4 regions of the Bradyrhizobium sp. AUGA SZCCT0160 genome follow, and region 3 is predicted to be linked to each of the others. Evidence: predicted binding sites of a transcription regulator. Region 3 holds the regulator's gene; each other region holds the start of a gene.
What was found. Region 3 encodes PhoB, which activates phosphate uptake and scavenging genes when phosphate is short. Its sites were predicted from a motif close to TGTCATNNANCTGTCAT; they were not measured.

Region 1: the regulator PhoB is predicted to act here: its motif matches at 2,018-2,034, upstream of phnG (phosphonate C-P lyase system protein PhnG).
Region 2: the regulator PhoB is predicted to act here: its motif matches at 4,357-4,373, upstream of ppk2 (polyphosphate kinase 2).
Region 4: the regulator PhoB is predicted to act here: its motif matches at 6,085-6,101, upstream of phnC (phosphonate ABC transporter ATP-binding protein).

What each region holds. Positions count from the first base shown of each region.
Region 1 is NZ_JAFCMD010000004.1:207,075-215,084, reverse strand. Features, by position in the region: gene phnE (phosphonate ABC transporter, permease protein PhnE) at 1-297, shown strand, start outside; gene phnE (phosphonate ABC transporter, permease protein PhnE) at 294-1,142, shown strand; gene phnF (phosphonate metabolism transcriptional regulator PhnF) at 1,246-1,974, opposite strand; gene phnG (phosphonate C-P lyase system protein PhnG) at 2,093-2,551, shown strand; gene phnH (phosphonate C-P lyase system protein PhnH) at 2,551-3,159, shown strand; gene JQ558_RS09080 (carbon-phosphorus lyase complex subunit PhnI) at 3,162-4,265, shown strand; gene JQ558_RS09075 (alpha-D-ribose 1-methylphosphonate 5-phosphate C-P-lyase PhnJ) at 4,262-5,146, shown strand; gene phnK (phosphonate C-P lyase system protein PhnK) at 5,139-5,930, shown strand; gene phnL (phosphonate C-P lyase system protein PhnL) at 5,940-6,638, shown strand; gene JQ558_RS09060 (alpha-D-ribose 1-methylphosphonate 5-triphosphate diphosphatase) at 6,653-7,810, shown strand; gene phnN (phosphonate metabolism protein/1,5-bisphosphokinase (PRPP-forming) PhnN) at 7,807-8,010, shown strand, end outside.
Region 2 is NZ_JAFCMD010000002.1:179,645-187,654, forward strand. Features, by position in the region: gene JQ558_RS04435 (TIGR00282 family metallophosphoesterase) at 2-829, shown strand; gene JQ558_RS04440 (hypothetical protein) at 851-1,492, shown strand; gene JQ558_RS04445 (adenylate/guanylate cyclase domain-containing protein) at 1,585-3,366, shown strand; gene ppk2 (polyphosphate kinase 2) at 3,372-4,292, opposite strand; gene JQ558_RS04455 (phosphatidate cytidylyltransferase) at 4,525-5,469, opposite strand; gene JQ558_RS04460 (lysophospholipid acyltransferase family protein) at 5,466-6,098, opposite strand; gene JQ558_RS04465 (phosphatase PAP2/dual specificity phosphatase family protein) at 6,176-7,522, opposite strand; gene JQ558_RS04470 (bifunctional alpha/beta hydrolase/class I SAM-dependent methyltransferase) at 7,519-8,010, opposite strand, start outside.
Region 3 is NZ_JAFCMD010000024.1:119,789-127,798, forward strand. Features, by position in the region: gene pstC (phosphate ABC transporter permease subunit PstC) at 1-724, shown strand, start outside; gene pstA (phosphate ABC transporter permease PstA) at 728-1,573, shown strand; gene pstB (phosphate ABC transporter ATP-binding protein PstB) at 1,570-2,391, shown strand; gene phoU (phosphate signaling complex protein PhoU) at 2,415-3,131, shown strand; gene phoB (phosphate regulon transcriptional regulator PhoB) at 3,219-3,920, shown strand; gene JQ558_RS30400 (GcrA family cell cycle regulator) at 4,103-4,612, opposite strand; gene JQ558_RS30405 (aspartate aminotransferase family protein) at 5,095-6,300, shown strand; gene argF (ornithine carbamoyltransferase) at 6,300-7,226, shown strand; gene JQ558_RS30415 (Hsp33 family molecular chaperone) at 7,421-8,010, shown strand, end outside.
Region 4 is NZ_JAFCMD010000004.1:215,794-223,803, reverse strand. Features, by position in the region: gene JQ558_RS09150 (hypothetical protein) at 1-273, shown strand, start outside; gene JQ558_RS09145 (hypothetical protein) at 346-528, opposite strand; gene JQ558_RS09140 (hypothetical protein) at 936-1,310, opposite strand; gene JQ558_RS09135 (alkaline phosphatase) at 1,736-3,337, shown strand; gene JQ558_RS09130 (DUF1045 domain-containing protein) at 3,369-4,076, opposite strand; gene JQ558_RS09125 (alpha-D-ribose 1-methylphosphonate 5-triphosphate diphosphatase) at 4,158-5,351, opposite strand; gene JQ558_RS09120 (chloramphenicol acetyltransferase) at 5,348-6,016, opposite strand; gene phnC (phosphonate ABC transporter ATP-binding protein) at 6,215-7,030, shown strand; gene phnD (phosphonate ABC transporter substrate-binding protein) at 7,111-8,010, shown strand, end outside.

The sequences.
Region 1 (8,010 bases), on a different contig from region 3:
GTGCGATCGACCGGCGCGAGCTGGATCGCGTGCATCCGCTTCTCCGTCGTGCCGCAGGTCGCGGCGGGTTTTGCCAGCTACACATTGCTGCGCTTTGAGATCAATGTGCGCGGCGCGTCGGTGATGGGTTTCGTCGGAGCCGGCGGCATCGGCCAGGAACTCGTCGTCGCCGTCAGAAAGTTCTTTTATTCCGACGTCAGTGCGATCCTGCTGATGATCATTGTCACCGTGTTCCTGATTGATATCGGCACCGGATGGGCGCGCGGGCGGCTGTTCGGCAAGGAGGCACGGGCATGACACGGTTGCTGGCACCGGACTCCGGGGATTTGCGTGGCCGCTATCCCGAGGTTTTCGACCGGCCGGCTTCCTCCCGTCTCGCGATCCCCGCGATGCTGCTCGCAGCATTCGGGATCTTCGTGTTCGGGCTTGTAGAGCTGGAGTTTTCGCCGGCACGGATGCTGGCCGGGTTGAGCCAGCTCGGCTGGATCACGATGATGATGATCCCGCCCGATCCCGGCGGTTCGCTCCCGGTCTATCTCGTTGCACTCGGTGAAACACTGTCGATCGCGATGCTGGGCACGACCCTTGCCGCGTTGCTGGCGCTGCCGGTCAGTCTGCTGGCGGCAAAGAACATCGTGCCGTCGAGTATCTTCCGCTTCCCGGTCCGCCGCTTTCTCGATTCGATCCGCGGCGTCGACACGCTGATCTGGGCGCTGGTCTGGATCAACGTTGTCGGGCTTGGGCCGTTCGCGGGCGTGCTGGCGATTGCGGTGGCGGACTTTGGCGCGTTCGGCAAATTGTTCTCCGAAGCGATCGAGGCCGCCGACAAGAAACAGGTCGAGGGCATCCGGGCCTCCGGCGGCAATGCGCTGCACGAAATACGGTTTGGGCTGATGCCGCAGGTGCTGCCTGTGATCGCAGGGCAGGTGCTCTATTTCATCGAGTCGAACACCCGCTCGGCCACCATCATCGGCATCGTCGGCGCCGGCGGCATTGGATTGCAGCTGGCCGAGCAGATCCGGGTGCTGGAATGGCAGAAAGTCTCATTCCTGATCCTGATGATCCTGGTGGCAGTCGCCGCCATCGACTGGATTTCGGGCAAGCTGCGGTTTGCGATCATCGGCCAGCGCGCGGTGGTTTGATGGCAGCCCGTAGGGTGGGCAAAGGCGCACTTGCGCCGTGCCCACCAATCCTTTGTTGGGGAAGCAAGAGGTGGGCACGCTTCGCTTTGCCCACCCTACAAGCCTAATCGCTTTCCACCAGAAACTCGACGCGTTCGGCGGCAAAGCGCGAGCGCTTGGTCACGATTGGCTTGCCGTCGGGATCGACGTCGGTGCTGTCGACCACCAGCACCGGGCGGCCGAGCGCGAGATCGAGCCGTGCGGCGTCGCTGGCGTCGGTTATGGCGGCGGTGATGCGGGTGGAATATCTGCGGTAATCGCGGATGCCGTAATGTGCGACCAGCTTGGTCATCGAGCGCACGCTGGCAAAGACCCGTCCCGCGTCAGGGAAGCGCTCGGCGGAGAGCCATGAGGTGCTGACGCAGATCGGCGTCCGGTCGGCCAGCCGCAGCGCCTCGATCCGGACCAGGGGTGCGCCCGTCTTCAGTCCGAGTTCCCGCGCCAGTTCACGTGTAGCGACATCGTCGGACGCTGCGATCAACTGGCCACGCGGTTCATGGCCGCCGGCGCCGACGATTTCGGAAAACCGCGTCCGCGAGCGCAAGGGATAGGCGAGGCGTTGGGCCTCGACATAAGTACCGCTGCCGCGCTCGGCGCGCACCAGCCCGCGTTCGGCGAGCGTCGCCAGCGCCCGGCGCACGGTATGGCGGTTGACCCGATAGGTCTCGGCGATCTCCATCTCGCCCGGCAGCTTCTCACCCGCGGCGAAGCGGCCCTCGGCAATGCCGCGTTCGATCCCGTCGGCGACCTGCCGCCACAACGCCACACCGGTGGCCGCGTCCTGCATGCTCATGCTGCAAATATATCCGGGACGGTCATCCGAAAAACAACCTTGTTGTCACCAAACAGTCATGGCGTTTGGTTATGAAGTTGTCTATTAGCATAGACAACTTGATTCCGGCAAGGTGGATATGACGGCAACCGAGAACGACAAGCAGGCGCAGCGCAAGGCGGTCATGGCGGTGCTGGCGCACTCCGATCCATCAGAGATATCCGGCCGTCTGGCGGCGATCACGCTGCCTGATCACGAGAATCTGCGCGAGCCGGAGAACGGCCTTGTGATGGTGCGCGGCCGTATCGGCGGCGACGGCTCTGCCTTCAATCTCGGCGAAGCAACGGTATCGCGCGCGGCGGTGCGGCTTTCGACCGGCCAGGTCGGCTTCGGCTACACGCTCGGCCGCGACAGGGAAAAGGCGCGCATGATCGCGCTGTGCGACGCCATGGTGCAGTCGGATGAATTCGCTGGCCTCATTGAGACGAAGGTGATCGCGCCGCTGCGCGCGGCGATATCTGCGAAACGGAGCCGCAAGGCGGCCGAGGCCGCGGCGACGCGGGTCGATTTCTACACCTTGGTGCGGGGAGAGGGCTGATGACGACGGTTGCCGAACTGCCCGCAGGATTTGCCGACAAGGTGTTGTCGGCGCAATCAACCTTCCGCTCCGTGATGGACGCGATGGCACGTCCCGGCAGCGTGCAGCGCATTGCGGCCGTCGCCGGCACGCCCGCCGCCATGATGCGCGGCACCGCGGCTATTGCGCTGACCCTGTTCGACCATGATACGCCGATCTGGCTCGACAGCCGGATGTCGGAAACATCCGACGTTGCCAAATGGCTCAAGTTCCACACCAGCGCGCCTGTGATCGCGGATTCCTCGATCAGCAGCTTTGCCCTGATCGGCAGCCCCCGCGAACTTCCGGCGCTCGACCGCTTCGCGTTCGGCAGCAATGAATACCCGGATCGTTCGACGACGCTGATCCTGCAGATCGACAGCCTGACGCAGGGTCCCGCCCTCGAGCTGCGCGGCCCCGGCATCGACGGCACAGCGATCCTGCAAGCCGCGATCCAGCCGCATGATCTGTTCGAACGGCTCGCCATCAACGTGGCGCTGTTTCCGCGCGGCATCGACGTGGTGCTGGTCCATGACGATGCGATCGTCGCGATACCGCGCACCACGCGGCTGGTAGCGAGGGGAGGCTAGTTATGTACGTTGCCGTCAAGGGAGGCGAACGCGCCATCGAGAACGCTCATCGGCTGCTGGCGCATGAGCGGCGCGGCGACCGTGACGTTCCCGAGGTCTCGCTGTCCCAGATCTCCGAGCAGTTGTCGCTCGGCGTCGACCGGGTCATGACCGAGGGTTCGCTGTACGATCGCGAACTCGCCGCGCTCGCGATCAAGCAGGCGCGCGGCGACATGATCGAGGCGATCTTCCTGGTCCGCGCGTTCCGCGCCACGCTGCCGCGCTTCGGCACCACCGAGCCGGTCGATACCGGCGCGATGCAAGTGCGGCGGCGGATTTCCTCGACCTTCAAGGACATTCCGGGCGGGCAAATCCTCGGCCCGACCTTCGATTATACCCATCGTTTGCTGGACCCACAGCTTGCTGAGGGGTTTTCCCCGGAAACGCCGGAGACCAGCGAAGCCTCGCTCGCGGCGACGCCGCGCGTGACCGACATTCTTGGCCGTGACGGCCTGATCGAGCCGTCGCCGGCAGCGGATGCCGAGACGCCGGTCGGCGACCTCACGCGCGAGCCGCTCAGCTTCCCGGCGGATCGCGACCTGCGCCTGCAGAACCTGGCGCGCGCCGACGAAGGCTTTCTGCTGGCGCTTGGCTATTCCTCGCAACGCGGCTACGGCCGCAACCATCCGTTTGCCGGCGAAATCCGCTTCGGCGAAGTCGAGATCGAATTCATGGCCGAGGATGTCGGCTTCGCCGTGCCGCTCGGCGCGATTGCGATGACCGAATGCCAGATGGTCAACCAGTTCAAGGGCTCGGCCACCGAAGCTCCGTGCTTTACGCGTGGCTATGGGCTGGCGTTCGGGCAGAGCGAGCGCAAGACCATGTCGATGGCGCTGGTCGATCGTACGCTACGTGCCCGGGAGCTCGGCGAGGAGGTGATCGCACCGGCCCAGGACGAAGAGTTCGTGATGTCGCATTCGGACAATGTGCAGGCGACCGGTTTCGTCGAACATCTCAAGCTGCCGCACTACGTGGACTTCCAGTCCGAACTCGGCCTGCTGCGCAAACTGCGCAAGGAGTTCACTGAGGCCACGGAATCGGCGCCGATGCAGGAGGCTGCGGAATGAACGCGCCAACGTATAATTTCGCCTATCTCGACGAACAGACCAAGCGGATGATCCGCCGCGCGATCCTCAAAGCGATCGCGATCCCCGGCTATCAGGTGCCGTTTGCCAGCCGGGAAATGCCGATGCCCTATGGCTGGGGCACCGGCGGCGTGCAGGTCACGGCCGCGATCCTGGGACCCGAGGACGTGCTGAAGGTGATCGACCAGGGTTCCGATGACACCACCAACGCGATCTCGATCCGAAAGTTCTTCGGCAAGACCGCGGGCGTCGCGACCACGACCGCCACGGCGGACGCCACTGTGATCCAGACAAGGCACCGGATACCGGAAGCGCCGCTGCATGGCGGGCAGGTGCTGGTGTATCAGGTGCCGATCCCCGAACCGTTGCGGTTCCTCGAGCCACGTGAGACCGAGACAAGGCGCATGCATGCGCTTGGCGAATACGGCCTGATGCACGTCAAGCTGTATGAAGACATCGCGCGCTTCGGCCACATCGCGACGTCCTACGCCTATCCGGTCAAGGTGAACGCGCGTTACGTGATGGACCCGTCGCCGACGCCGAAATTCGACAATCCGAAGATGGACAATTGCGCGGCGTTGCAATTGTTCGGCGCCGGCCGCGAGAAGCGCATCTACGCGATCCCGCCGCATACCACGGTGGTGTCGCTCGATTTCGAGGATCATCCCTTCACGCGCTACCGATTTGACGCGCCCTGCGCGCTGTGCGGTGCCGGCGATTCCTATCTCGATGAAATCGTCACCGACGACAAGGGCGGCCGGATGTTCGTTTGTTCGGATACCGATTATTGCGAGAGCCGCCAATCGGCCGGCCATCGCGGCAGCGAAAGCGCGGCACCGCACAAGGAGAGGGCGCATGGCTGAGCAAACCCTCGACGATCAACCGCTGCTGGTCGCCGAAAACCTCGGCAAGACCTATGGGAAGCTGATTGCCTGCCGCGACGTCTCCTTTGCGCTCTATCCCGGCGAGGTGCTGGCTGTGGTCGGCGAGTCCGGATCGGGCAAGTCGACGCTGCTGCAGTTGCTGTCGGCCCAGCTGGCGCCAACGACGGGCAGCGTCTCCTACCGGATGCGCGACGGCGTGCTGCGCGATCTTGCTGCATTGGGCGAGGCCGAGCGGCGCTTCCTGTTCCGCACCGACTGGGGCTTTGTGCATCAGGACCCCGCGCAGGGCCTGCGGATGGCGGTCTCGGCCGGAGCCAATGTCGGCGAGCGGCTGATGGCGGTGGGATGGAATCATTACGGCCGGATTCGTGACACCGCGTCATCCTGGCTGGAGCGTGTCGAGATCGACACCGACCGTATCGACGACGCGCCGCGGACCTATTCGGGCGGCATGCGCCAGCGCCTGCAGATCGCGCGCAACCTCGTCACAGAACCGCGGCTGGTGTTCATGGACGAGCCGACCGGCGGCCTCGACGTATCGGTGCAGGCGCGGCTGCTCGACCTGATGCGCAACCTCGTCAGCGAATTGGGCCTCGCAGCCATCGTCGTCACCCACGATCTTGCGGTGGCGCGGCTGCTGTCGCACCGCGTGATGGTGATGAAGGGCGGCCGGGTCATCGAAACCGGGCTGACCGACCAGGTGCTCGACGATCCCCGCGAACCCTACACCCAGTTACTCGTCTCCTCGATTTTGCCGGCATGAGTTAGGCCAATGAACGCGATGATCGACATCACAAACGCCGAAAAAACCTTCACCATGCATCTGCAGGGCGGGGTCGAGCTGCCCGTCGTACGCGGGGTCTCGTTCCACGTTGTATCAGGCGAATGCGTTGTGCTGTCGGGACCCTCGGGCGCCGGCAAATCCTCGATCCTGAAGATGATCTTCGGCAACTACCGCTGCGACGGCGGCCGGATCGGCATCCGCCACCAGGGCACCGTGATCGATCTCGCCACCGCCGAACCGCGGCAGGTACTGAGCGTGCGCCGTTCCACCATCGGCTATGTCAGCCAGTTCTTGCGCGCGGTGCCGCGGGTCGCGACCATCGACGTGGTGGCCGAGCCCCTGATCGTGAACGGGATTGCCCGCGCAGAAGCGCGCGAGCAGGCCGGCTCCCTGCTGCGGCGGCTGAATATCCCCGAACGGCTGTGGGCGCTGCCGCCCTCGACGTTCTCGGGCGGTGAGCAGCAGCGCGTCAATATCGCGCGCGGCTTCATATCCGACCTGCCGATCCTGCTGCTGGACGAGCCGACGGCATCGCTCGACACCGCCAATCGCGCCGTCGTGGTTGAATTGATCGATCAGAAGAAACACGAGGGGGTGGCGATGGTGGCGATCGTCCATGACGACGAGATCCGCCATTTGATCGCGGACCGGATCGTCGATGTGACGTCGTTTGCCTCGGCGGCATAGGGAAGAGACGTGAGATGAGCGCAACGAAGCACGAAACCATTTTGGGCAATGCCGGCATCATCCTCGCCGATCGCGTGATCGCGCGCGGCTGGGTCGCCATATCAGATGGCCGTATCGCCGAATTCGACGAAGGCGATGCCCCCGGGCAAGCCGAGGACGCTGCCGGCGATCTGATCATGCCCGGCCTGATCGAGCTGCACACCGACCATCTCGAAGCGCACTACGTGCCGCGACCAAAAGTGTTCTGGGATCCGATCGCCGCGGTCGTCTCTTATGACGGACAGTTGGCGACTTCGGGCATCACCACGGTGCTGGACTCGCTGCGGGTCTGGCGCGAGGACGGCGCCGAGGAGGTCGATGGCAGGGCAGGCGTGCTCGCGAAGGCGATCACAACGGCGCGTGAGGAAAACCTGCTGCGCGCCGATCATTTCCTGCATCTGCGCTGCGAAATACCGATGCCGAGCGTCGTCGAGGAGGCAAAGGAACTGATCGACCGGCCGGACATCCGGCTGATGTCGTTGATGGACCACACGCCGGGGCAGCGCCAGTTCCGCGACGAGGTCAAGCTGCGCGACTATTACCGCGGCAAGGGTGGCGGCATGACCGACGCCGAGCTCGACGTGCTGTTCGAGCGGCGCTTTGCCTACCAGAAGACCTATGCCGCGGCCAACATGCGCGAGATCGTAGCATTGGCGCATCAGTACAAAATACCGCTCGCCAGCCATGACGACACGACCGAGGAAAACGTCATCGACGCCGTGCGCGACCGCGTCGCGGTGGCCGAGTTTCCGACCACGATGGAAGCCGCGCGCGGCCTGCACCAGGCCGGCATCGGCATCCTGATGGGCGCGCCGAATGTGGTGCGTGGTGGTTCGCATTCCGGAAACATCGCCGCCGTCGATCTCGCCCGCGAGGGACTGCTGGACATCCTGTCGTCCGACTACATTCCCTCGAGCCTGCTGATGGCAGCCCTGCAATTGCCGCGGCATGTTCCCGCAATTGATCTTGCTTCCGCCATCCGCACCGTCACCAAGACGCCGGCCGAGGCTGTGGGGCTTTCGGACCGCGGCGAAATCGCGGTCGGCAAGCGCGCCGACCTGATCCGAGTCCATGTGGCGCGCGACATCCCGGTGGTGCGCAGCGTCTGGCGGGAAGGGCAGCGTGTGGCATGACCGACATACTCACGACATCAACGGGCCATGCGGACGCAATCGGGCCGGGCCGACTCATTCTGTTGGTCGGACCGAGCGGCGCCGGCAAGGATACGCTGCTCGGGCTTGCCAGGGCCGCCTGCGCCGACGATGGCACCATCGCATTCCCGCGCCGCGTGATCACGCGGCAGGCCTCGGCCTCCGAGGACAATGAAGAGGTC
Region 2 (8,010 bases), on a different contig from region 3:
TTTGCGCATCCTCTTCATCGGTGACGTCGTCGGCAAAACCGGCCGCACCGCCATTTCAGAACATCTCCCGGGCATGGTCAGAGACTGGTCGCTCGATCTCGTCATCGTCAATGGCGAGAATTCGGCCGGCGGCTTCGGCATCACCGAGGCGATCTACCAGGAATTCCTCGACGCCGGCGCGGATGCGATCACGCTCGGCAACCACGCCTGGAATCAGAAGGAGGCGCTGGTGTTCATCGAGCGCGCGCCGCGCCTGATCCGCCCCTTGAACTTTCCGCGCCATACGCCGGGCCGCGGCGCCGCGCTGATCGACACCAAGAACGGCAAGCGCGCGCTGGTCATCAATGCCATGGGCCGCGTCTTCATGGAGCCGCTCAACGATCCGTTCAACGCGGTCGGCAAGGAGCTCGACGCCTGTCCGCTGCGTGAAGCCGCCGACGCCATCGTGGTCGATTTCCATGGCGAGGCGACCAGCGAGAAACAGGGTATGGGATTCTTCTGCGACGGCCGCGCCAGCCTCGTGGTCGGCACCCATACCCATGTGCCCACCGCCGATCACCAGGTGCTGCCCGGCGGCACCGCCTATATGAGCGACGCCGGCATGACCGGCGATTACGATTCGATCATCGGCATGCAGAAGGAGGAGCCGCTGCACCGGTTCGTCACCGGCATTCCCTCGGGCCGTTTCGAACCGGCGTTCGGTGTCGCGACACTAAGCGGTGTCGCGGTCGAAACCGACGATGCCACCGGGCTGGCGCTGCGAATAGCGCCAGTGCGGGCGGGCGGCAGGCTGGAGCCGGCGGTGCCGGGATTTTGGACCGGCCACTGAACCGGCGTGCGAGAAGGTGTGATGCAAAAGTTTCTGGTCTTCCTGCTCGCGTTGTTGCTGTCGCAGCCGGCGTCCGCGCAAAAGCTCACCCAGCGCCCGGTATCGCAGAACCCGGTATCGCTGGAAGACATGACCGGGCGGCTGGAGAAGTCCGCGATCGACACGGCGAAGGTCGCGCCGAAGGGGGCGGCAAGAGGCTCCTCGGTGGATTTCTCCTGGGCCTCCAGTGCGGAAGAACATCGTGCGCTGGCCAAGCATGTGCTCGTGCTCGTCAGCGTGGTGACGCAGGACCAGGCCGAGCTGCCGCTGCGCCGGGTCTATGTGAACATCGACGGCCGCGAAACCGAACTGGTCAGGTTGAGCAGCCAGCTCAGCGCCGTCCGGAAAGGCTCGAAGACCTATTCGATGCTCGGGCCTTATCGTGAGGACGGCTTCTACCTCGCGCCTGCCGGCGCCATGATGGCGGACGGCTATCTGCAGGCCGATTTCGCGGTGCGGCGGAACGGCTTCAATCTCTACAAATTGCCGGGGACGCCACCGGATTTCATCAAGGCGGACAGCAATCCGGTGCCCGGGCCCGACGCCAAGCCGGAAACGCCGGTGCTCAAGGCGATGCTGCTGCGCGAGTACAAGGGCTTCGAATTGCCCGCAGGCCTGCGCTAGATTCCGGCGGTGCCCGCTTTTGGTGAGCTGGCGTGCGCTACCTTGCCATGCTTTGATGCAACCGGACGGATCGTTTCGATCGTGGAGGTTGTTTGGCCAGCGAGCGCTTGGAACGGCGGTTGGCGGCGGTGGTGGCGGCTGATGTCGCCGACTACGGCCGTTTGATGCGCGTGGACGATGCGCGGACGCTGACCGACCTGAAGAGAGCTAGAAGGACCCTGATCAACCCGGCCGTTGCGGCGCATCGCGGCCGCATCGTGAAAACCGTCGGCGGCGAGATGCTGGTCGAGTTCCCCAGCGCCGTCGACGCGGCGCAGTGCGCGATCGAAGTTCAGCGCGGCATGGCGACGCAGAACGCCGCCGTGCCGCAGGACAAGCGCATCGAATTCCGCATCGGCATTCATCTCGGCGACCTCATGATCGACGAGAGCGATATTTTCGGCGACGGCGTCAACATCGCCGCGCGGCTTGAGAAGCTGGCCGAGCCCGGCGGCATCTGCATCTCCGACGACGCGCACCGGCAAATCCGGGGCAAGGTCGGCGCCATCTTCGATGACCTCGGCGCGCAGACCCTCAAGAACATCACCGAGCCGATGCGGGCATGGCGAATCCGGATCGGCGGCGAGCCGCCTTCTGTGGCCGCACCCTCGAACAATCCGGTCCCGTCCAGCCCGCCTCCTGCGCTTCCCGATATGCCGTCGATCGTGGTGCTGCCGTTCCAGAACATGAGCGGCGATCCCGAGCAGGAGTATTTCGCCGACGGCATGGTCGAAGAGATCATCACCGCGCTGTCGCGCTTCAAATCGCTGTTCGTGATCGCGCGCAATTCGAGCTTCACCTACAAGGGCAAATCCGTCGATATCAAGCACGTCGGGCGCGAACTCGGCGTGCGCTATGTGCTCGAAGGCAGCGTCCGCCGGGCGGGCGACAGGGTTCGCATTTCCGGCCAGCTGATCGAGGCCGCGACCGGCACGCATATCTGGGCCGACCGGTTCGATGGCGGGCTGGAGGACGTATTCGGCCTGCAGGATCAGGTGACGACCAGCGTCGTCGGCCTGATCGCGCCACGACTCGAACAGGCCGAGTTCGAGCGCGCGCGCCACAAGCCGACCGAGAAGCTCGACAGCTACGATCATTATCTGCGCGGTGCGGCGCTGCTGCATCACCGCTCTTCGCTGGTCGACGCATACGGGTTCTTCAGGAAAGCCATCGAACTCGATCCGGAATACGCGGCGGCGCACGCCATGGTGGCCTGGACGTGGATGGCCCGGCAGGCCGTCGATGGCCTGCCGCTCGCCGCCGAAGATCGCGCCGAAGCCATCCGGCATGCACGGCTGGCGGCGCGACTGTCGGAAGAAGATGCGTTCGTGCTGTCACGTGCCGGTCACGTCCTGACCTATCTCGGCCACGAATATGACTATGGCGTTTCCCTGGTCGAGCAGGCGGTCGCGCTCAATCCGAATCTCGCCATCGTGTGGTATTCGCGCGGATGGGTCTCGCTGATGTGCGACGAGACCGAGCGCGCGATCGAGAGCTTTGACCGCATGATCAGGTTGAGCCCGCTGGATCCCTTGCGGATCAGCGCCTGGGACGGCGCCGCACACGCCCTGTTCTCGCTCGAACGCTATGAGGAAGGCTGTGTCGCGGCGATGAAGGCGATGCAGTTCAACGTCAATGCCCATACGCTGGGGGCGTTGATCATCAACGCGGTGCGCGCCGGCCGGACCGAGGAAGCGCAAAAAGCGGTCAGCCGGCTCTTGAAGATTCAACCCGGTTTTCGGACGTCTCACGTGGCGGAGGCCTATCCCGTCCGCCGCGCCAAACGGCAGGACGAGATATCAGCAGCGCTGCGCGACGCGGGTTTGCCGGACTAGCTCGTTTAGTAGCGCGCCGGCACGTACATCTCCGGCGGGACCGGCCCGCGCTGGTAGTCCGGATGGCGCACGCGCGGCGGCAGGATGACGGGATCCTGCGGGACCTCGCTGTAGGGAATCTGTTCAAGCAGATGGGCGATGCAGTTCAGCCGCGCCCTCTTCTTGTCGACGGCCTCGACCAGGTGCCACGGCGCTTCCGGAATATGGGTGCGCTCCAGCATCGCCTCCTTGGCCTTGGTGTATTGCTCCCAGCGGCTGCGCGCCTCCACGTCCATCGGGCTCAGCTTCCACTGCTTCAAGGGGTCGCGGATCCGCATCGTGAAACGCAGATGCTGCACCTCGTCGGTGATCGAGAACCAGTATTTGATCAGGATGATGCCGGAACGCACCAGCATGCGTTCGAATTCCGGCACCGAACGGAAGAACTCCTCGACGTCGGCTTCGCTGCAAAATCCCATCACCCGCTCGACGCCGGCGCGGTTGTACCAGCTGCGGTCGAACAGCACGATCTCGCCGCCGGCCGGCAGATGCGAGACGTAGCGCTGGAAATACCATTGGGTGCGTTCGCGCTCGTTCGGCGCCGGCAGCGCGGCGACCCGGCAGACCCGCGGATTCAGCCGCTGCGTGATGCGCTTGATGACGCCGCCCTTGCCGGCTGAATCGCGTCCCTCGAAGATGACAACCACCTTCAGCTTCTGGTGCTGCACCCAGCTCTGCAGTTTGACGAGTTCACCCTGCAGGCGGAACAGTTCCTTGAAATAAAGGTGACGGTCGACGGTTTTCTCTGATGTATCGCCCTCGAATTCGGTGGTCAGCGCGTCGAGGAGGTCGTCGTCGATCTCGAGTTCCAGTTCCTCATCGAAACTGTCCATCATTTCCGCGTGGATGCGGTCATGGATCGAGCCATCCAGTGGTTTTTCGGTCATCGAGGTACTCCGCCCAAGAAAGCGTAAAGGAAATGCACAGCATCACCGTTAGTTTCAAATGCGCATGTCAGCGGTGTGACAGCGCACGCCGGGCAAAGCGTTTTCGAGCGAAGCATGCCCTCTTGATGCGGGGGTGACTGCGGACATGCAAAATCGACGCGAATGATCCATCGCCGGCCTTTGCCAATCGCCAATCAAAAGCCAGTGATGCGGTTGGTCGTTTTCCGCTTTTTTAAATTGTCCACCAGTAGCGGGTGATGTGGAAGAAGATCGGTGCGGCAAAAATCACCGAGTCGAGACGGTCGAGCATGCCGCCGTGGCCCTCGATCATGTGCCCCCAGTCCTTCACTCCACGGTCACGCTTGATCGCTGACATGACGAGACCGCCGAGGAACCCCATAAGGTTGATAATCAGCGCCATAATCCCTGCCTGCCAAGGCTCGAACGGCGTGACCCACCACAGGGCGGCGCCGATCAAGCTCGCGCTCGCAACTCCGCAGACGAATCCCTCGACGGTCTTCGAGGGCGAGAGCAACGGTGCGATCTTGCGGCTGCCCAGCAGCTTTCCCCAGACGTACTGAAGGACATCGCTCGATTGCACCACCAGTACCAGGAACGCGATCAGCAATACCTGACGCCCTTCATAGTCCGGGATCGGCAGGGTGAGCAGAGCCGGTACGTGGGAGATACAGAAGACGCAGATCATCAGGGCCCACTGCACTTCCGCCACCCGTCGCATGAAGTTCGTCGTGTCGCCGCGCAGCGCCGCGACGATTGGCAGCAGCAGGAAGGCGTAGACCGGGATGAGGATCGAATAGAGGCCGTACCACTCGATCCAGACAAGATAGTATTGCAGCGGCAGCACGATGAAGAACGCCGCGCCCAGCGCATAGTGATCGCCACGGCGCGTCGGCAGCAGCGTTATAAATTCGCGCAGCGCCGTGAACGATGCGAATGCGAAGAGCGCGATCAGGCCCGCCTTGCCGAAGGCAAAGGCGAAGCTGATCACGCAGACCATGACCCACCAGGCCTTGATACGGGTGTTGAGATTGTCGATGACGGCGTTCGGGCCCTCGGCCGCGTACCGGCGCTGGAGCAGGAAGCCGATCAAGGACGCGACGATGAGGACGACGACGATGCCGCCGAACAAGGCAAGCGTTTGCTCGGTGACCGTCATTGCGCGGCCGCCCTCGCTGCAGCCGCGGCGAGCAGAGCCGCGCGCGCTCGCCGGAGAAAGGCGGACTTGTCCTCCTGCGCCGAAATCGTGAGCGGGACTCCGAACGTCACCGTGCACAGCAAGGGGATAGGAAATACCTCGCCCTTCGGCATCATCCGGTTGAGGTTTTCCAGCCATACCGGCACCAGCTCGACCTGCGGCCGCGCCATCGCGAGATGGTAGAGCCCACTCTTGAACGGCAGCAGTCGCTCATCGGTCACGTTGCGGGTGCCCTCGGGAAACATGATCAGCGAAGCGCCCGCATCGAGCGCATCCGTCATCAGCTTCATAGGGTCGCCGTTGCGCGCCGCCCAATTGCGGTCGATCAGCACCGAATGGAAGACGCGGTCGGCGAAGAAGCGGCGGGTCGCGTTTGCGTTCCAATAGCCCGATCCCGCAACCGGCCGCGTGTTTCGTCGCATGACAGGTGGCAGCACCGTCCAGACCAGCACCGAATCACCATGACTGGTGTGGTTGGCGAAGTAGACGCGGGAGCGCGCGTCTGGCGCGCAGCCCTGCCACTCGGCTCGCACGCCGGTGACCCCGCGCGCAAGGAGGGTTACGGCCGTGCCAAACAACATGTCGATCATCGACCATGCCCGCATTTTCAAGAGACGAGCGCCACTGCTGCTGCGGACAGCAGGATAGCCCCCTGAATCACCGCTGTTCATGGGGTGTTGCCTCGTGCCGCGTGCTCGATGGCCTGCAGCGCGTCCGCGCCCAGGACGATTCGCGGCCGCACTCGGCGCACGCGCTCGACCGCATCCTGGATGCTTGAGGCACGACCTGTGACCAGCAGCCAAACCGCTACCGCCGATGCGCTGCGCGAATAGCCGAGCGCGCAGCAGACGAGAACCGCGCCGCTCGCGCGCGTCCGCTCGATCATGGCAGCCGCTTCCCGCAGGGTGGACGGCGGCGGCGCCACCAGATCGAGCGCCGGGTATGCGTGCCAGCCGTCGTGAGCGCGCAGCGCCGGCATCTCGGCGCTCAGGTCCACGATTGACGCAAACGTCCTGGAATCGCCCCTGGAGGGCATTCGGCCGATCGCTACGCCATCGTCAACCGCCGCCTGCGTCGGCTCGTTGCGCGTCCAGATGCGGGAATTGATCCAGGCGCCCGCCAGATACGGTGCAAGCAGAAGGCGCACCGCAAGGCTCATGCGTCCATCCGCTCCTTTCTGGAAACCAGCGGCGCCGAAGACGGCGTAATTTGCTGCCACAAAGGCAAGTGCGAGCGCTGGCCAGAACAGCCACCAACCGGCCCCGCCGGTAAGCAATGCCGCGCCGGCGAAAACCAAAGCTCCGGCGGCGTAGTGGATTGCTAGCCGGCGCCTTTGTGGATCGCGCGTGAGCGCGAAAACCGAGATCGGAGTCGGCCCGCGATCCGGCCAAAGCCAGAGGCAGAACAACCCGAGCAGCGCGCCGGTCGGAACGTCGATGAAGTGATGCTGATAGGTGGTGAGCACTGAAGCGCCGACTAGGGCGAACCATGGGTGGAGCAGATATAGCGCCCAGCGCGGAAGATGGCGGGCATAAAGCACCCAAAGGATAACCAGCAGAGCGATATGCAGCGAAGGAGCCTGGTTGAACGGCTTGTCGAAGCTCGTCAAGGCTGCGAACAGAAAGCCGGGCAGCCCGACCGTCTCGGGTTGGGTGAAGGTAAAACGCAACGGAAGCTGGATGAAGCAGATAACCGCAACGACCTGTGCCGTCAGGAGGCGGCGGCCATGCGTGTCAAGCTCGTCCCGGCTCGCGCAGACGAACAACGACAGGCCGTAGAAGGCGTTGATCGACCAGTATGGAATAATCGTCCAGCCAAGGAACGGGATGGCGTGCTCCCAGCCGAAGACGATCGAAGGCACCCCCGGACGCAACAACGCGAGCCAGTTGGCAGCACCGTAGGTGAGGTAGAAGAACGGCGTGAGAAAACACAACCATGCGAAGGCGCGGCGCCACGGCCGCTCCGGGACGCTTTCCCGGGTTGTGGTAGTTGGTGAGCTCTCCGTAACGGTCACGGTCCGACCCGCTGCGCAAGCGACACGGTGAAGATGCCCCATTCGTCGATGCGCTGTTCGATCTTGCGGAAGCCCGCCGCCTCCACGAGTTGATCCATCTCGCCCTGGGTACGCCGACGCATGATCCACGCTTGCCCCTCTCGGTGGCTGGTGAGCGCCCGGGCGATCAGTTCGATCTGCGGATGCCAGGGTTGGCCGGTGTAGAGCAGATAACCACCGGGTTCGATTGCCGCCGCAAGTCCTGCCAGCGAACGGCCGACCATTTCGTTATCAGGAAACAGCTCGTAGAGACCAGATACGATGCCCATCGTCGGCTTCGGCTGCACAGCGGCCAAATCGTCGCGATCAAAAGCGTCGCCCTTGACGAAGGTGGCGACGTCCACGAGGCTTTTCTCGGCAATCAGCTTCGCGCCCGCCTCGACATTGATGTCGCTGTAATCGCGCAACAGAATTGAAGCCGGTTTCGTCCGCACGCCATCGAGCGCTTC
Region 3 (8,010 bases):
CGGCACGCTGATCACCTCCGTGATCGCGATGATGATCGCCATTCCGGTCGGCATCGGCATTGCGATTTTCCTGACCGAGATCTGTCCGATCTGGCTGCGCCGCCCGATCGGGCTCGCGGTCGAACTGCTCGCCGGCATTCCCTCGATCATCTACGGCATGTGGGGTTTCTTCGTGCTGGGGCCTTTTTTGGCCAACTCGTTCCAGCCGTTCATGATCAGCATCTTCGACGGCGTGCCGGTTCTCGGCACCATCTTCGCAGGCCCCCCGTCCTATCTCAGCCTGTTCAACGCCTCGCTGATCCTGGCGATCATGGTGCTGCCCTTCATCACCTCGATCTCGGTCGACGTCTTCAAGACGGTGCCGCCGGTGCTGAAGGAAGCCGCCTACGGCGTCGGCTGCACCACCTGGGAAGTCGTCCGCAATGTCGTGATCCCCTACACAAGGGTCGGCGTGATCGGCGGCGTGATGCTGGCGCTCGGCCGCGCGCTCGGCGAAACCATGGCGGTCACCTTCATCATCGGCAACTCGTTCAAGATCTCGTCCTCGATCTTCGCGCCGGGCACCACGATCTCGGCGGCGATCGCATCCGAATTCGCCGAGAGCGACGGCCTGCACCAGTCCGGCCTGATCCTGCTCGGCCTGCTCCTGTTCGTGCTGACGTTCTTCGTGCTGTCGGCCGCGCGGCTGATGCTGATGCGGCTGGAAAAGAAGGCGGGGAACTGAGCCATGAACCCGATTTACGCCTCCCGTCGCCGTGGCGACATCATCGTCCGGGGCCTCTGCATCAGCGCCGCCTTGTTCGGCGTGACCTGGCTCGCGCTGATCCTGTTCACGCTGTTCTACAACGGCCTTGCCGGCCTCAACCTGGCCGTCTTCACCCAGGACACGCCGCCGCCCGGCTCGACCGATGGCGGTCTGCGCAACGCGATCATCGGCTCGATCATGATGACCGTGATCGGCGTCGGCATCGGCGCGCCGCTCGGCATGCTGGCGGGAACTTATCTCGCCGAATACGGCAAGCATGACCGGCTCACCTCGGTGATCCGCTTCATCAACGACATCCTGCTCAGCGCGCCCTCGATCATCATCGGCCTGTTCGTCTATGGCGCCGTCGTGGTGCCGATGGGCGGCTTCTCGGCCTTTGCCGGCTGTCTGGCGCTGGCCGTGATCGTCATTCCCGTGGTGGTCCGTACCACCGAGGACATGCTCGGCCTGGTGCCCAACCCGCTGCGTGAAGCGGCATCCGCGCTCGGCCTGCCGCGCTCGCTGGTGATCAAGCGCATCGCCTATCGCGCCGCGCGCGCCGGGCTAATCACCGGCGTGCTGCTCGCCACCGCCCGCGTCGCCGGCGAAACCGCGCCGCTGCTGTTCACCGCGCTGTCGAACCAGTTCTTCAGCCTAGACATGACCAAGACGATGGCGAACCTGCCGGTTACCATCAACAACTTCGTGCAGAGCCCCTACGAATACTGGAAGCAGCTCGCCTGGAGCGGGGCGCTGCTCATCACCCTCACCGTACTTGCCCTGAATATTGGCGCACGCATCCTTGGCGCTGAGAGGACAGCAAAATGAACGATCTTTCTGTATCCGTGAGTGGCGCGAACGGACCCGTTCCCCAGGTGGCGCTGCCCGACGCGCCGCCGAAGGTGACCGCGCGCGGCCTGAATTTTTATTACGGCGAGCACCACGCGCTGAAGAACATCAACCTCGCGCTCGGCACCAACAGAGTCACCGCCTTCATCGGGCCGTCCGGCTGCGGCAAGTCGACGCTGCTGCGGATCTTCAACCGGATGTACGATCTGTATCCGGGCCAGAAGGCGACCGGGCAATTGATGCTCGACCAGACCAACATCCTCGACCCCAAGCTCGATCTCAATCTGCTGCGCGCCCGGGTCGGCATGGTGTTCCAGAAGCCGACGCCGTTTCCGATGACGATCTACGAAAACATCGCCTTCGGCATCCGCCTTTATGAGAAGATCTCGAAATCCGAGATGGACGGCCGCGTCGAAAAGGCGTTGCGTGGCGGCGCGCTGTGGAACGAGGTCAAGGACAAGCTGAATGCATCGGGCCTCAGCCTCTCCGGCGGCCAGCAACAGCGGCTCTGCATCGCACGCACCGTCGCGGTGCGCCCGGAAGTGATCCTGTTCGACGAGCCCTGCTCGGCGCTGGACCCGATTTCGACCGCCAAGATCGAAGAACTGATTACGGAGTTGGCGGAGGATTACACCATCGCCATCGTGACCCATAACATGCAGCAGGCGGCGCGCGTCTCGGACAAGACCGCCTTCATGTATCTCGGCGATCTGGTCGAATTCGACGACACCAACAAGATTTTCACCTCGCCGAGCGATCGACGCACCCAGGATTACATTACCGGCCGGTTCGGCTAAGCGCACATCGCGAGGAGAAGACAATGGCTTCAGAACATACCGCGAAGGCGTTCGACAGCGATCTTCAGGAACTGACCCGCCTGGTCGCCGAAATGGGCGGCCTTGCCGAACGCATGATCACCGAATCCGTCGATGCCCTGATCCGCCGTGACGTCGCGCTTGGCAAGCGCGTGGTCGCGTCCGACGTCGAGATCGACCGCCTGCAGCACCTGATCGAGGAACGTGCGGTGCTGACGATTGCCCGCCGCCAGCCGATGGCCATCGACCTGCGCGAGATCGTCGGCGCCATGCGGGTGGCCACCGATCTGGAACGGATCGGCGACCTCGCCAAGAACATGGGCAAGCGCGTCGCCGCGCTGGAGAACGATTTCCAGCCGCTGAAGCTGATCCGCGGTCTCGAACACATGACCGATCTGGTGCAGTCGCAGGTCAAGTCCGTGCTCGACGCCTACGCGTCGCACGACCTGCCGGCGGCGATGGCGGTCTGGAAGGGCGACGAGGAAGTCGACGCCATCTGTACCTCGCTGTTCCGCGAACTCCTGACCTACATGATGGAAGATCCGCGCAACATCTCGTTCTGCATCCATCTGATGTTCTGCGCCAAGAACATCGAACGGATCGGCGACCACGCCACCAACATCGCCGAGACCGTGTTCTACATGATCGAAGGCCAGCAGATGCTCGACAAGCGCCCGAAGGGCGACATGACGAATTTCGCCACGACGGTGCCAGGGAACTAGAAGCGGAACTAGTAACGGAACGGACAACCGAACGAGAGACGTTTTTCGCGTATCGACAGCGCGTCAAAACACAAGAGGCTGACATAGATGAACGCACGCATTCTGGTGGTTGAAGACGAGGAAGCGCTCACCACGCTTCTGCGCTACAACCTCGATGCCGAAGGCTATGAGGTCGAAACCGTCGCCCGCGGTGACGACGCCGATACAAGGCTGAAGGAGCGGGTGCCCGACCTGATCGTGCTGGACTGGATGCTGCCGGGCCTGTCCGGCATCGAACTGTGCCGCCGCTTAAGGGCGCGGCCGGAGACCAAGGCGCTGCCGATCATCATGCTGACCGCGCGCGGCGAGGAAAGCGAACGGGTGCGGGGGCTGGCGACCGGCGCCGACGACTACATCGTAAAACCCTTTTCGGTGCCGGAGCTGCTGGCGCGGGTGAAGGGCCTGCTCAGGCGGGCGAGCCCGGAGCGGCTGGCCACCGTGCTGACCTATGGCGATATCGAACTCGATCGCGAGAAGCGCCGCGTCGCGCGCTCGGGCCGTCCGATCGATCTCGGCCCGACCGAATATCGCCTGCTCGAATTTTTCCTGGAACATCCCGGCCGCGTGTTCAGCCGTGAGCAACTGCTCGATAGCGTCTGGGGCCGCGACATCTATATCGACGAGCGTACCGTCGACGTCCATATCGGCCGCCTGCGCAAACTGCTCAATCCCGGCCGCGAACAGGACCCGATCCGCACCGTGCGCGGCGCCGGCTACGCGCTGGATGACCGCTTCGCGAAGGTCGAGTAGGGCGGGTAAGGCGCAGCAATATCCGCTGTCGTCCCGGCCTTGAGCCGGGACCCATAACCACAAATATTGATTGCTCTAAAAAGGCTGGAGCTCCAGCCAAGCATAACCACGGCCATCGGTGGTTATGGGTCCCGGCTCAAGGCCGGGACGACGGCAAATATTCGTCGTAACGCCGCGCGCTCTTAGCGCGTCGGCTTCGGCGCCGGGCGGCGGCGATCGGAGGCCGGCTGATAGGCGATGCGCGAGTGATGTGCGCAATAGGGCAGGCTGGTGAGCGCCTTGCCGCCGCAGAAAAAGAATTCCGAGCTGGACGGATCGCCGATCGGCCAGTGGCAAGTGGCCTCGTTCAATTCGAGCAGCGTCAGCCGCTGGCTCATCGGCACCACATTGTCGTAGGCGACCGGATCCGGCTCCATCTCCACTTCGAAGGCGTGGGCCAGCGCGGTGTTGCCGCGCGACACCGGGCGCGCCACCCGCATCATCTGCTGGGCGGGGCGCGCCTTGCGCTGACGCGGCGCGGCCGAGGACGGGCTCTTGGCACGGCCGGAAAGACCCAGCCGGTGCACTTTGCCGATCACTGCATTTCGCGTCACATTTCCAAGTTCCGCGGCGATCTGGCTGGCGGAAAGTCCGCCCTCCCAGAGCTTCTTAAGCTGCTCGACGCGCTCGTCGGACCAGGTCAATACCGTCATCGCATTCTTCCCTTCGCACAGAGCCGGCCAATTGGGGGGCAGCGCTGGCGATGCCAATTCTCAAAAATCCCAGCGGGCAGAATCCCTTAGCCCTCGCCGGGCGCATAAAAGCCGCCCGAACGTTTACGCCTTACAAAATGGACTCTAGGGGTCAGTACTTCCGCACGAGATGTCGTACCCGACAGCCCAGACGCTACAATATGGCGGGACTCTGGCGCAAGAGTCCGCGTCCGTGCGTCCACATGTTCCGGTATTTATGCATTGCAATTAGAGTTTTCCACGGCACCGGAATGCTACGGATTGCTTTATCCTGCACTGCAGGAAAGCCGTTTTTAGGCGTGTTGACACGGTCCAAAGCCAGCATAGAATGCCTGTCACGTGCCGCCCCGAAAAGGCGGCACGTTTTGTTTTCGCAAGACCGGCTGTGCCGCGTTCGCACCAATGCACGCTATGTGGCCGGTCTCTAACCGTCAGTGATGGCCATGACCAACAGCGCCCCGTCGCATCTGCTTCCCGTTTTCGCGAGAGTCGATCTCGGTTTCGAACGCGGCGAAGGCGCGTGGCTGATCTCGACGTCGGGCGAGCGCTATCTCGACTTCACCTCGGGTGTGGCGGTGAATGCGCTCGGCCATTGCCATCCGCATCTGGTCGCAGCCTTGCAGGAGCAGGCCACCAAGCTCTGGCACATGTCGAACCTGTTCCGGAGCCCGGACGGCGACAAGCTTGCAGCAAGGCTGTGCGAACAGAGCTTTGCCGATCTGGTGTTCTTCTGTAATTCCGGCGCGGAAGCGATGGAATGCGCGATCAAGGTCGCGCGCCGCTATCACGCCGCCAAGGGGCATCCCGAGCGCTACCGCATCGTCACCTTCGAGGGCGCGTTCCACGGCCGCACGCTGGGCACGCTGGCGGCGACCGGCTCGGCCAAATATCTGGAAGGCTTTGGTCCGCCGCTGGATGGCTTCGACCAGGTCGCGCATGGCGATCTCGAAGCGGTCAAGAAGGCGATCGGGCCGCAGACCGCCGCCATCCTGATCGAACCGGTGCAGGGCGAGGGCGGCGTCCGCAGCGCGCCGCATGCGTTCTACAAGGCGCTGCGCCAATTGTGCGACGACAAGGGCCTGCTGCTGATCTTCGACGAGGTGCAGACCGGCATGGGCCGCACCGGCGATCTGTTTGCCTATAAGCGCCTCGGCGTCATCCCCGACATCATGTCGCTGGCAAAAGCGCTCGGCGGCGGTTTTCCGATCGGCGCCTGCCTTGCCACGGCAGAGGCGGCGTCCGGCATGACGCCGGGCTCGCACGGCTCGACCTTCGGCGGCAACCCGCTGGCGATCGCCTCCGCCAACGCGGTGCTCGACGTGATGCTCAAGCCCGGCTTCTTCGAGCACGTGCAGAAGGTGTCGCTGCTGCTGAAACAGAAGCTCGCTTCCGTGGTCGATCGCTATCCTTCCGTGCTCGCGGAAGTGCGCGGCGAAGGGCTGCTGATCGGCGTCAAGGCCGTAGTGCCCTCGGGCGATCTCGTTGCCGCGCTGCGCGACCAGAAGCTGCTGACGGTCGGCGCCGGCGACAATGTCGTGCGCTTCCTCGCCCCGCTGATCGTTTCCGAAGCCGAGATCGAGCAGTCCGTCCAAAGCCTCGAGCGCGCCTGCATCGCGCTGTCGGGCGACAAGAAGAAGGCGGCGGGGTGATGAGCAAGTCCCTACGTCACTTCCTCGATATCAGCGAGCTGCCGCCGAAGGAATTGCGCAACATGCTGGACCTGAGCGTCGCCATGAAGGCGAAGCTGAAGGCGCATGAGAAGAACAAGAAGCCGCTCGAGGGCAAGACGCTGGCGATGATCTTCGAACGGCCGTCGACCCGCACCCGGGTCTCGTTCGACGTCGGTATGCGCCAGCTCGGCGGCGAGGCCATCATGCTGACCGGCGCGGAAATGCAGCTCGGGCGCGGCGAGACCATTGCCGATACCGCGCGCGTGCTGTCGCGTTACGTCGATGCGATCATGATCCGCATCCTCAACCACGATGCGCTGCTGGAGCTTGCCGCCAACGCCACCGTGCCCGTCATCAACGGGCTGACCCGGCGATCGCATCCCTGCCAGGTGATGGCTGACCTGATGACGTTCGAGGAGCATCGCGGTTCGATCGAGGGCCGCACCGTGGCCTGGACCGGCGATGACAACAACGTGCTGGCGTCATGGGCGCATGCGGCGGAGCGCTTGAAGTTCAAACTGAACGTGGCGACCCCGCCGCAGCTCGCGCCGAACAAGGCGATGAAGGACTGGATCAAGGCGACGCAGGCGCCGATCGTGCTCGGCAACGACCCGGAAGCCGCCGTCGCCGGCGCCGACTGCGTCGTGACCGACACCTGGGTGTCGATGGGCGACAAGGACGGCGAGCATCGCCACAACGTGCTCAAGCCCTACCAGGTCAACGCCCAGCTGATGTCGCTGGCCAAGCCTGATGCGCTGTTCATGCACTGCCTGCCGGCCCATCGCGGTGAGGAGGTCACCGACGAGGTGATCGACGGCCCGCAATCGGTGGTGTTCGACGAAGCCGAAAACCGCCTGCATGCGCAAAAAGGCATTCTGGCCTGGTGTTTTAACGAAGTGGCGTAGGTCGTTCTTCGTTTTTGCGTTCCCCGGACGCTGCGCAGCGCGCCGCACTTGCGACGTGGTGCGCTGCTGATCCGGGGTCCACGTTGTTTTGCCGCGATGGTCCCGGCTCTGCGGAGCAGCGTTGCACGCTGCACCGCGTCCGGGACACGAACCACCCCTTTCGATTCCCGTCCCCCGACCCCAGATAAAGCGCCATGACTCAATCCCCCGACATCAAAATCACGACTGAGGCGCCGATCCGCGCGCCATCGGCGGTTCCCATCGACGATGCGGCGTTGCCGTTCGAGGTCAATGCGCTCGACCTGCGCGGACGGCTGACCCGGCTCGGCCCGGCGCTCGACGACATTCTGACCAAGCACGATTACCCGGCGCCGGTCTGCAAGCTGCTCGGCGAGGCCATCGTGCTGGCGACGCTGCTTGGCTCGTCCCTGAAGTTCGACGGCCGCTTCATCCTGCAGACCCAGACCGACGGCCCGGTGTCGTTCCTGATCGTGGATTTCCAGCTGCCGGATCGGCTGCGCGCCTATGCGCGCTTCGATGCGACGCGGCTGAAGGAGGGGCAGGATTCGGGTGCGTTGCTCGGCAACGGTCATCTGGCGATGACCATCGACCAGGGCGCGGACATGAGCCGCTATCAAGGCCTGGTGGCGCTGGAAGGCGGCAATCTCGAAGACGCCGCGCATGAATATTTCCTGCGCTCCGAACAGATCCCGACCCGCGTGCGCCTTGCGGTCGGCGAGGAATGGCGCGGCAGCGGCGACGGTCCGAAACACCGCTGGCGCGC
Region 4 (8,010 bases), on a different contig from region 3:
TACGGTCCGGCCAATCCCAGCGCGGTCGGCGACCCCAGCGGAATCGGAAACGCCTCCCGGATCCCGCCGCCCGGCACCAACAGTCCTGCGCCGTCCCCCAGCTACGGTTCGGTCAATGCGTCGCCCTCGGGTTCGCGCGTCGTCGTGCCGCCCTATGCGGGGGCGTCGCAACGGATCACCGTTCCGCGCCAGGCAAGGTCAAAGAGGCCACCCGTGCGCCCGCGCGGCCGGGTTGAGACCAGCAAGTTCACCGGGATATGTCGGGGCTGCTAGGGGGCGCGTTGCCTCGGGACGCTGCCTTGACGCTGCCTTGGGACAAGGCCAGGCGATCCGCAGGAGCCCTGCCTAATGCGGTTGCAGATCGTTCGCCTTCCAGCCGGTGGAAAGCACAAGGAACAAGGCGCGATACGCGTGATAGCGTGCGGCGGGCCGGGTTTTCTCCCGTCCGCCTGCAATCATTTTCCCGCTCTGATCGCGCACTTGCCAGCAAAAGTTCCGGCGGCGCTTGAAGATCACAAATTGCAGCATCGGAGGCCGGAACACCGCGCGGGGCCCATTATTCCAAAGAAAATGCGGGCAATGCATGTTTCGGTTCATGGCGTGCGCTGCTCGGATTGAGAGCGGGAGGAACGTTCAACGCGTTATGGCCGATTCTCTTCCAAAATATCCGATTCGCAGGCTTGATTGCGGATCGTGGGGGCTGGCTCAACGGGGCACGGTGTTGTTGCCCGCCGCTGCGGATTCCGGAGATTCCAAGAATGAAACCCCCGCCGTCCCTGAGGATCGGCGGGGGGTATGGGAAAGATGGTGCGAGGCTGGGCGGTGCCCAGGTGTCGCGCCAAGGACCCGCGTGAAATCAGCCCTATCGAACAGTTCCGGGCAAGACGATTTTGTAAGCAATGCTGCCTGCGTTTCGTGCACACGCGACCAATCGATTACTCCGCGATGAATGACGTCGTCTTGGTCCCGGAATCGTAGCGCAGCCTGAGCACGTTGAATTTGCACAGATTGACGTTCTTCCAGCGCACCGATTCATCGTAATTCGCCCAATCCACCTTGATGTTCCAGACGCAGCCGTCCTCATCCTCGTCCTCATCGAATTCAACGTAAGCGGTGTCCTGGTTCTTCAGGGTCTTGTCGAGTTCGTTCTCCCATTCGTCGAGGCCGTCATCGGGCGAATTGAAACCCAAAAACTTGATCGCATAGCCGGTCTCGTTGATGACCGAGACGTTGCGGTTGTCGGCGGCCAAGGCGGGCGCGGCGGCGAGCGATAGTCCAAGCACAATCAACACGGATAAAATCGTTTTCATTTGAAATGCTCCTGGCGGCACAAGGCGTGCGGCGACGCGTTTAGCAACCTTTGCGTTGGCCGTCCTCTCACGCAGCGCACGATGATCGCAATTTGGACATCCGTATTCGTCCGGGTTAGCGGCGCGCGGTTTCGCAATCTATAACGGCCTCGCTAACAGCGGGGGGGGGCAGGGCGTTCGCTCATCACAGTGAACGCCATTCCACTGGAGGCTCACGAGGCCCGGACTCCTAGGCACTCCGGGCCTCGTCTACCTCCCCCACACATCCGCACATCCGCTCAGCAACCGACGGCGAGTTCACCGCTGAGATTGCGAACACCTTCATTCTGATGCGGCCGCGCGGTTCATCCGACTGTCGCAAAACCTTCGACCTGCGGTCAATTTGGACAGGCACCCTTCGTCGCGATTCGACGAGGATGCCTTGAATGCCGATTGGAATACGCGCGACGCAAGACCTGACTGGACAAGGCTTGACCAGACGTCAATTGCTGGTTCGATCCGCATCCACCGCCGCGGTCGCAGCGTTGGGAAGTGTTGCCAAGCCTTATCTCAGCCGCGCCGCGGACCGTCCGCACATCGCCGGCGGGATTGCGTCGGGCGACGTCTCGGCCGATTCCGCGGTGATATGGGCAAGGGCCGATCGTGCCGCGCGCATGCAGGTGGAGTGCTCGATCGACGAGAGCTTCAAGTCCATCCTTCGCGTCGCATGGTCGGAAGCGCTGCCCGAGCATGACTTCACCTCGAAGCTTTTGCTCGATGGCCTTCCTCCGGGGCAGGATATTTTCTACCGGGTGCGTTTCGCTGATATCGGCGAGTCCGGGATTTCGGGTGAGGCACAGGTCGGCCATTTCCGTACCGCGCCGGTGGCGCGACACGCGGTATCCTTTGTCTGGTCGGGCGATACCGCCGGCCAGGGCTGGGGCATCGATCCCGCCCGCGGCGGCATGCGGACTTACAAGACCATGCTCGTAAACCGCCCGGACTTCTTCATCCATTCCGGCGATCACATCTACGCCGACTGTCCGATCGAAGCCGAATTGAAGCTGCCGGACGGAGGCTTGTGGCGAAACATCGTCACCGAAGACAAATCCGTCGTTGCCCACAGCCTCGCGCAATATCGCGCCAACTACAAATACAATCTGCTCGACGAGAATCTGCGCGCCTTCAACGCGCAAGTGCCGATGCTCGCGCAGTGGGACGATCATGAAGTGACCAATGACTGGGCGCCGGTCGGCACCGCCGACGAGACCGGCTACGCCGAAGACGGCAGCTCTCACCTGGTGGCGCGGGCGGCCCGCGCGTTCCATGAATTCATGCCGATCCGCAACCTGGCTGGGCAGGCGGGGCGGATCTATCGCAAGGTCGCCTATGGGCCGCTGCTCGACGTCTTTCTGATCGACATGCGCAGCTACCGCGATTCGACGTGGAATAATCGCGACGACCGCAGCGACACCTGCATTCTCGGCCCCGCGCAACTGGCCTGGCTGAAGCGTGAACTCACGGCGTCCGATGCGACCTGGAAGGTCATCGCCGCCGACATGCCGATCGGATTGATCAGCGAGGATGCGATCGCGCTTGGCGACGGCCCGCCGGAGCGGCGCGAATGCGAGATTGCCGATCTGCTGTCCTTCATGAAACGCATGGGCATCAGCAACACCGTGTGGCTGACGGCCGACATGCATTACACGGCCGCACATCGCTACCATCCGAACCGCGCGGTGTTTCAGGATTTCGAGCCGTTCTGGGAGTTCGTCTCCGGACCGCTGCATGCGGGGACTTGGGCGCCGGCCCCGCTGGACAATACGTTCGGACCGGCGGTGGCGTTCCAAAAAGGCTGCAGCGCGGAGCAGGGCGAAAACCTCGCGCCGTGTTTCGGACTTCAGTTCTTCGGCCGGGTTGATATCGATGGCCAATCGGAGGTCATGACGGTGACCTTGAAGGATGTCGACAATCTGGATCTATGGTCGGTGGATATCGACCCGCGGCCGGATGGACGGCAGAAGCAAGTGCTGTCTCAACACATCTGATCCGCCTGACGCGGCGGCAATGCGGATGCGCCTAACCCTGGCCTGGCATGAGGACGAATTGCCTGGCGATCCGGAAGCGGGAATCCGCGCTGTCCTGACGGAATAACGCGAGCCGGTCGATCGCGAGCGTCTCGAGGCCGAGCGTGGAAAACCTATTCCTCAGCATCGCCAGAACGGTCTCCAGCCGGCTTGCGTCAAGCCGGCCTGTTAACGTCATGTGGAATCGAAACTCTTCCATCACGTAGGGATAGCCCCAGCGGTCGAGATGAGCGCGCTGCGCCGATGTCAGGCGGGAAGGATTGCGGCGCGCACGGTCCGCTTCGGTGAGCGGCGCGCGGAACATATCGAATTCGCTGACGCAGTCGGCCGCAAGCCGGATCAAATCACGCGGCGGCTCTGCCGGGATGACAGCAATGAAGCCGCTGATCGAGCCGACCACCGGCCTGATCACTGGAATCGCCCGGGCCGTTGCGGCGAAGGCGGCACACGCCGCGAGGAGTTCTGCTTCAGTCCTGCCTTGTGCCAGCGACAAGGGTGCCTTCAGCGTGGCGTGAAAGCCGTAATTGCGGGGATCGGCGGTCAGGTCCTGCCAATCCGGCGCAGCGCTGGCGACATCTACCGGAAACGGCAGGTCTTCGCCGCCGAAGGCGTCATAGCCAAGCAACTGCGAGCCGAAGCGGTTGAGATCGCTGGCCTGCGCCGGGGCGTAGTAGATCGCGTAACGCGGATAATTCGACATCGGTGCAGACTAAAGCGTTTTCGAGCGAAGTGGAGCCCGGTTCGCGTGAAGAAAACGCGTCAAGACAAAAGACTCGGCGCGTCAGGCGGCCGCAACCGTCTTGCGCGGCGCCGTTGAGGGACTGCGCAGGCGGCCAGCTTCCGTCAGATGCACCAGGCGTCCCGCGGCCATGACGGCGACGACACGCGGCCGCAACGGCACCTTGTCATCGACGAAGATGATGTCGGCACGCTGGCCGGCGGCGAGAACGCCGCGATCGGTGAGGCCGGCGGCGCGGGCGGGGGCTGAGGATATCAGCTGCCAGGCCTCGGCCAGCGGCAGCACGCCATCCGAAGCGAGGCGGAACGCTGCCAATAGCTGCGCCGGATAATAGTAATCCGACGCCAGCACCGAGCATAAGCCCTTGGCGATCATGTCGGAGGCCTTGGTCCAGCCGGTATGACTGCCGCCGCGGACGACATTGGGCGCGCCGAACACGATGAAGTCGCCGGCCTCTGCCGCCTCACGTGCGGTTTCCTCGTTGACCGGAAACTCGGCGATGCCGACGCCCTGCGCCCGAAACGCCTTCCGCACCTCGGTGCTTTCGTCGTCATGCGACAGCATGCGCACGTTGGCGTCACGCGCCGCTTTCGCCAGCCGGGCGATCGAGGCCGGCACCTCGTGCGCGCGGCCGACGACGCTCGCCACCAGCAAATCGAACGCCTCGTTCGAAAGCCCGGTGCGTTCGACCATGCGGCTGCGCTTTTGCGGCTTGTCGAGGTTGGCGACCGTCCCATCCATGTGGTCGTTGAATGCGAACAGGTCGATGCGCCCGTCCGACAGCCATTCGATGATCTCGGCCTCGGCGTCGAGATTGTAGGTCTCGTGACGCAGATGGAAGCGGGTATCGGCCGAAAGCTGCGGCCGCATCGACTCGATCGCTTCCAGGAGCCGCCTTGCATTATCGCCAGAGCGCAGGCCCGGCTCCCACGACCACGTCGTGCCATGATAGACCGTGGTGATCCCGTTGCTGATCGCCTGCCGGTCGCTGTCACCAAGGGCGACGTCGATCGGGAAATCGACGCCCGGGCGCGGCATCATCTGCCGTTCGAACGCATCGCCATGAAGATCGACGATCCCCGGCAACACCAGCAAGCCGCCGGCGTCGATGCCCAGCGAAGCGCGGCCCTGGTCGACGCCGATGGCGCTGATGTCACGGCCAGCGATCCGCAGCGAGGCCTCGTGGATTTCTTGGCCGAGCAGGGCTCGGCCGCCTTCGATGAAAATGTCAGTCACGATGCTGCACCCTGATGCCTGATCTGCGCGCGGACCGAGCCCGTGCCTGCTTCGTATTTTGCCAGAAAATCCTCTACCGTGAGCTTGCGGAAATCGGGCAGGGCGCAGCGCAGCGTCTCATGGTCCCAATTCCACCAGGCAAGCTCGGCGAGCCGGCCGGCGACCTCTTCCGAAAACCGCCGCTTGATCGGCCGCGCCGGATTGCCGCCGACGATGGTGTAGGCCGGGACGTCCTTGGTCACGATCGCGCCGGCGGCGACCACGGCGCCGGTGCCGACGTTGCGGCCGGGCAGGATGATCGCGCCATGGCCGATCCAGACGTCATGGCCGATATGGATTTGGTGCGCGCGCCGCCATTCGAAGAACGCGGCGTCGTCGCTCTCGCCGGAAAAATAGGCGCTGGCCCGGTACGTGAAGTGCGCCTGAGTCGCGCGGTGCATCGGGTGATTGCCCGGATTGATCCTGGTCATTGCCGCGATCGAGCAGAATTTGCCGATGGAAGTGTAGGTGATCTGGGCGTCATTGACGACGTAGGAATAGTCGTCCATCGACACTTCATGCAGGATCGTGCGCGCGCCGACTTCGCAATAGGCACCGAGCCGGGTGTCGTGCAATTTCGCCGTGGGATCGACGGTCGGGTCGACTGAAAGCATTTTGCCGGCCATACGGGCGTCTCTCCGCGACAAAGGTGGTGTCACGATGGCACGTCATCAATGGGCATGATGACATCTTCGTGACGGTTGCATGACGGATATCGCGTGGGCGATGAGGGTGTGGACGACGCCGCACCGCAGCGTGATTGTCACACAACTGTAAAGTCCAATCGCTAGCGATGATCCACGAGTGGGATTCTGGAGCATTGCATGCTGGTAGTGGAAGGTTTGACGTGCCGTTTCGGCACAAAAGCCGCAGTGGATGATGCGTCATTCTCCATCGCGCCCGGCAGCTTCGTCGGCGTGATCGGCCGCTCCGGCGCCGGCAAGTCGACGCTGCTGCGGATGATCAATCGCCTCGCGGAGCCTTCCGAAGGCCGCATCCTGTTTGAAGGCGTCGACGTGACCGCGCTGCGCGGCAAGGATTTGCGGCAGTGGCGCGCGCGCTCGGCGATGATCTTTCAGCAGTTCAATCTGGTCGGCCGGCTCGATGTGCTGACCAATGTGCTGATGGGGCGGCTCGCCGAAATCCCGTCCTGGCGTTCGCTGACGCAAACCTGGCCCGAACGGGACAAGGCGCTGGCGATGTCGGCGCTCGAGCAGTTCGACATGGCTTCGCTTGCAGCCCAGCGCGCCGACCAGCTCTCCGGAGGTCAGCAGCAGCGGGTCGCGATCGCGCGTGCGCTGGTGCAGGAGCCGGATATCATTCTCGCCGACGAGCCGATCGCTTCGCTCGATCCACGCAACACGAGGATCGTGATGGATGCACTGCTGCGCATCAACAAGCATTTCGGCATCACCGTGATCTGCAATCTGCATTCGCTCGATCTGGCGCGAGCCTATTGTGACCGCCTGATCGGCATGTCCGCGGGCCGCATCGTGTTCGACGGGGCGCCGGCGACGCTGACCGACCTCATTGCGCGCGAGCTTTACGATCTCGAAGCCAACGACGTCATGGGCGCAGCACCCGCACATGCGCCCGATGGAGCCGCCGTCCCTGAGCTGGGCACTGCGGCGGCGGCCTGAGCGTTTCGTCTGTAACAGGGCGGCCGCTTGCAAAGCTGCAAACCGCCGAAAAAATGCGTAACACAACAAGAGGGCACACCATGATCAATCGTCGTATCGTTCTGGCCGGCGCGGCCGCGCTGGCGTTTTCGGCCTCCGCCGCTTCTGCGCAGGACTGGAAGGGCAAATATCCGGAACTGACCTTCGCCGTCGTGCCGGCGGAAAACGCTTCGGGCGTGACCGAACGCTGGGCGCCGTTCGTCGCCTATCTCTCCAAGGAGCTCGGCGTGAAAGTCACGCTGCGCATTGCCAACGATTATGCCGCCGTCATCGAAGGCCAGCGTTCCGGCAACATCCATATCGCCAGCTACGGCTCGGCGTCGTTCGCGCGCGCGCGGATGACCGGCGTCAAGACCGACGCGTTCGCCAACGACATCAATGCCGATGGCTCTACGGGTTATTACTCGGTGTTCTTCGTCAAGGCGTCGAGCCCGTACAAGAACATCGACCAGCTGAAGGGCAAGAATCTGGCTTTGGTCGATCCGAATTCGACGTCGGGCAACAACGTGCCGCGCTTCGAACTCGACAAGCTGGGCATCTCCGATGCCGACACGTATTTTGGCAAGGTCGTGTTCAGCGGCAGCCATGAGAACGCCATCCTGGCGCTCACGCAGGGCACCGTCGAAGTCGCTGCCAATCAATGGACCACCGACGACGACTCCACGCTGGCCCAGATGCTGACCAAGGGCATGCTGAAGAACGCCGACGGCACAGCGATGAAGAAGGATGATTTCCGGATCGTGCATAAATCCGCGCCCATTCTCAATGGGCCCTATGCCTATAATTCGGACCTTCCGGCAGATTTGAAGGCCGCCATCGGCAAGGCGTTTGCGGATGCACCGACCAAGGACAAGGCCGCCTTCGAGCGTCTTTCCGACGGCCAGAAAAAAGCCTTCAATCCCGCCACGACAAAGGATTGGGACGGCATGATCGACCTGATC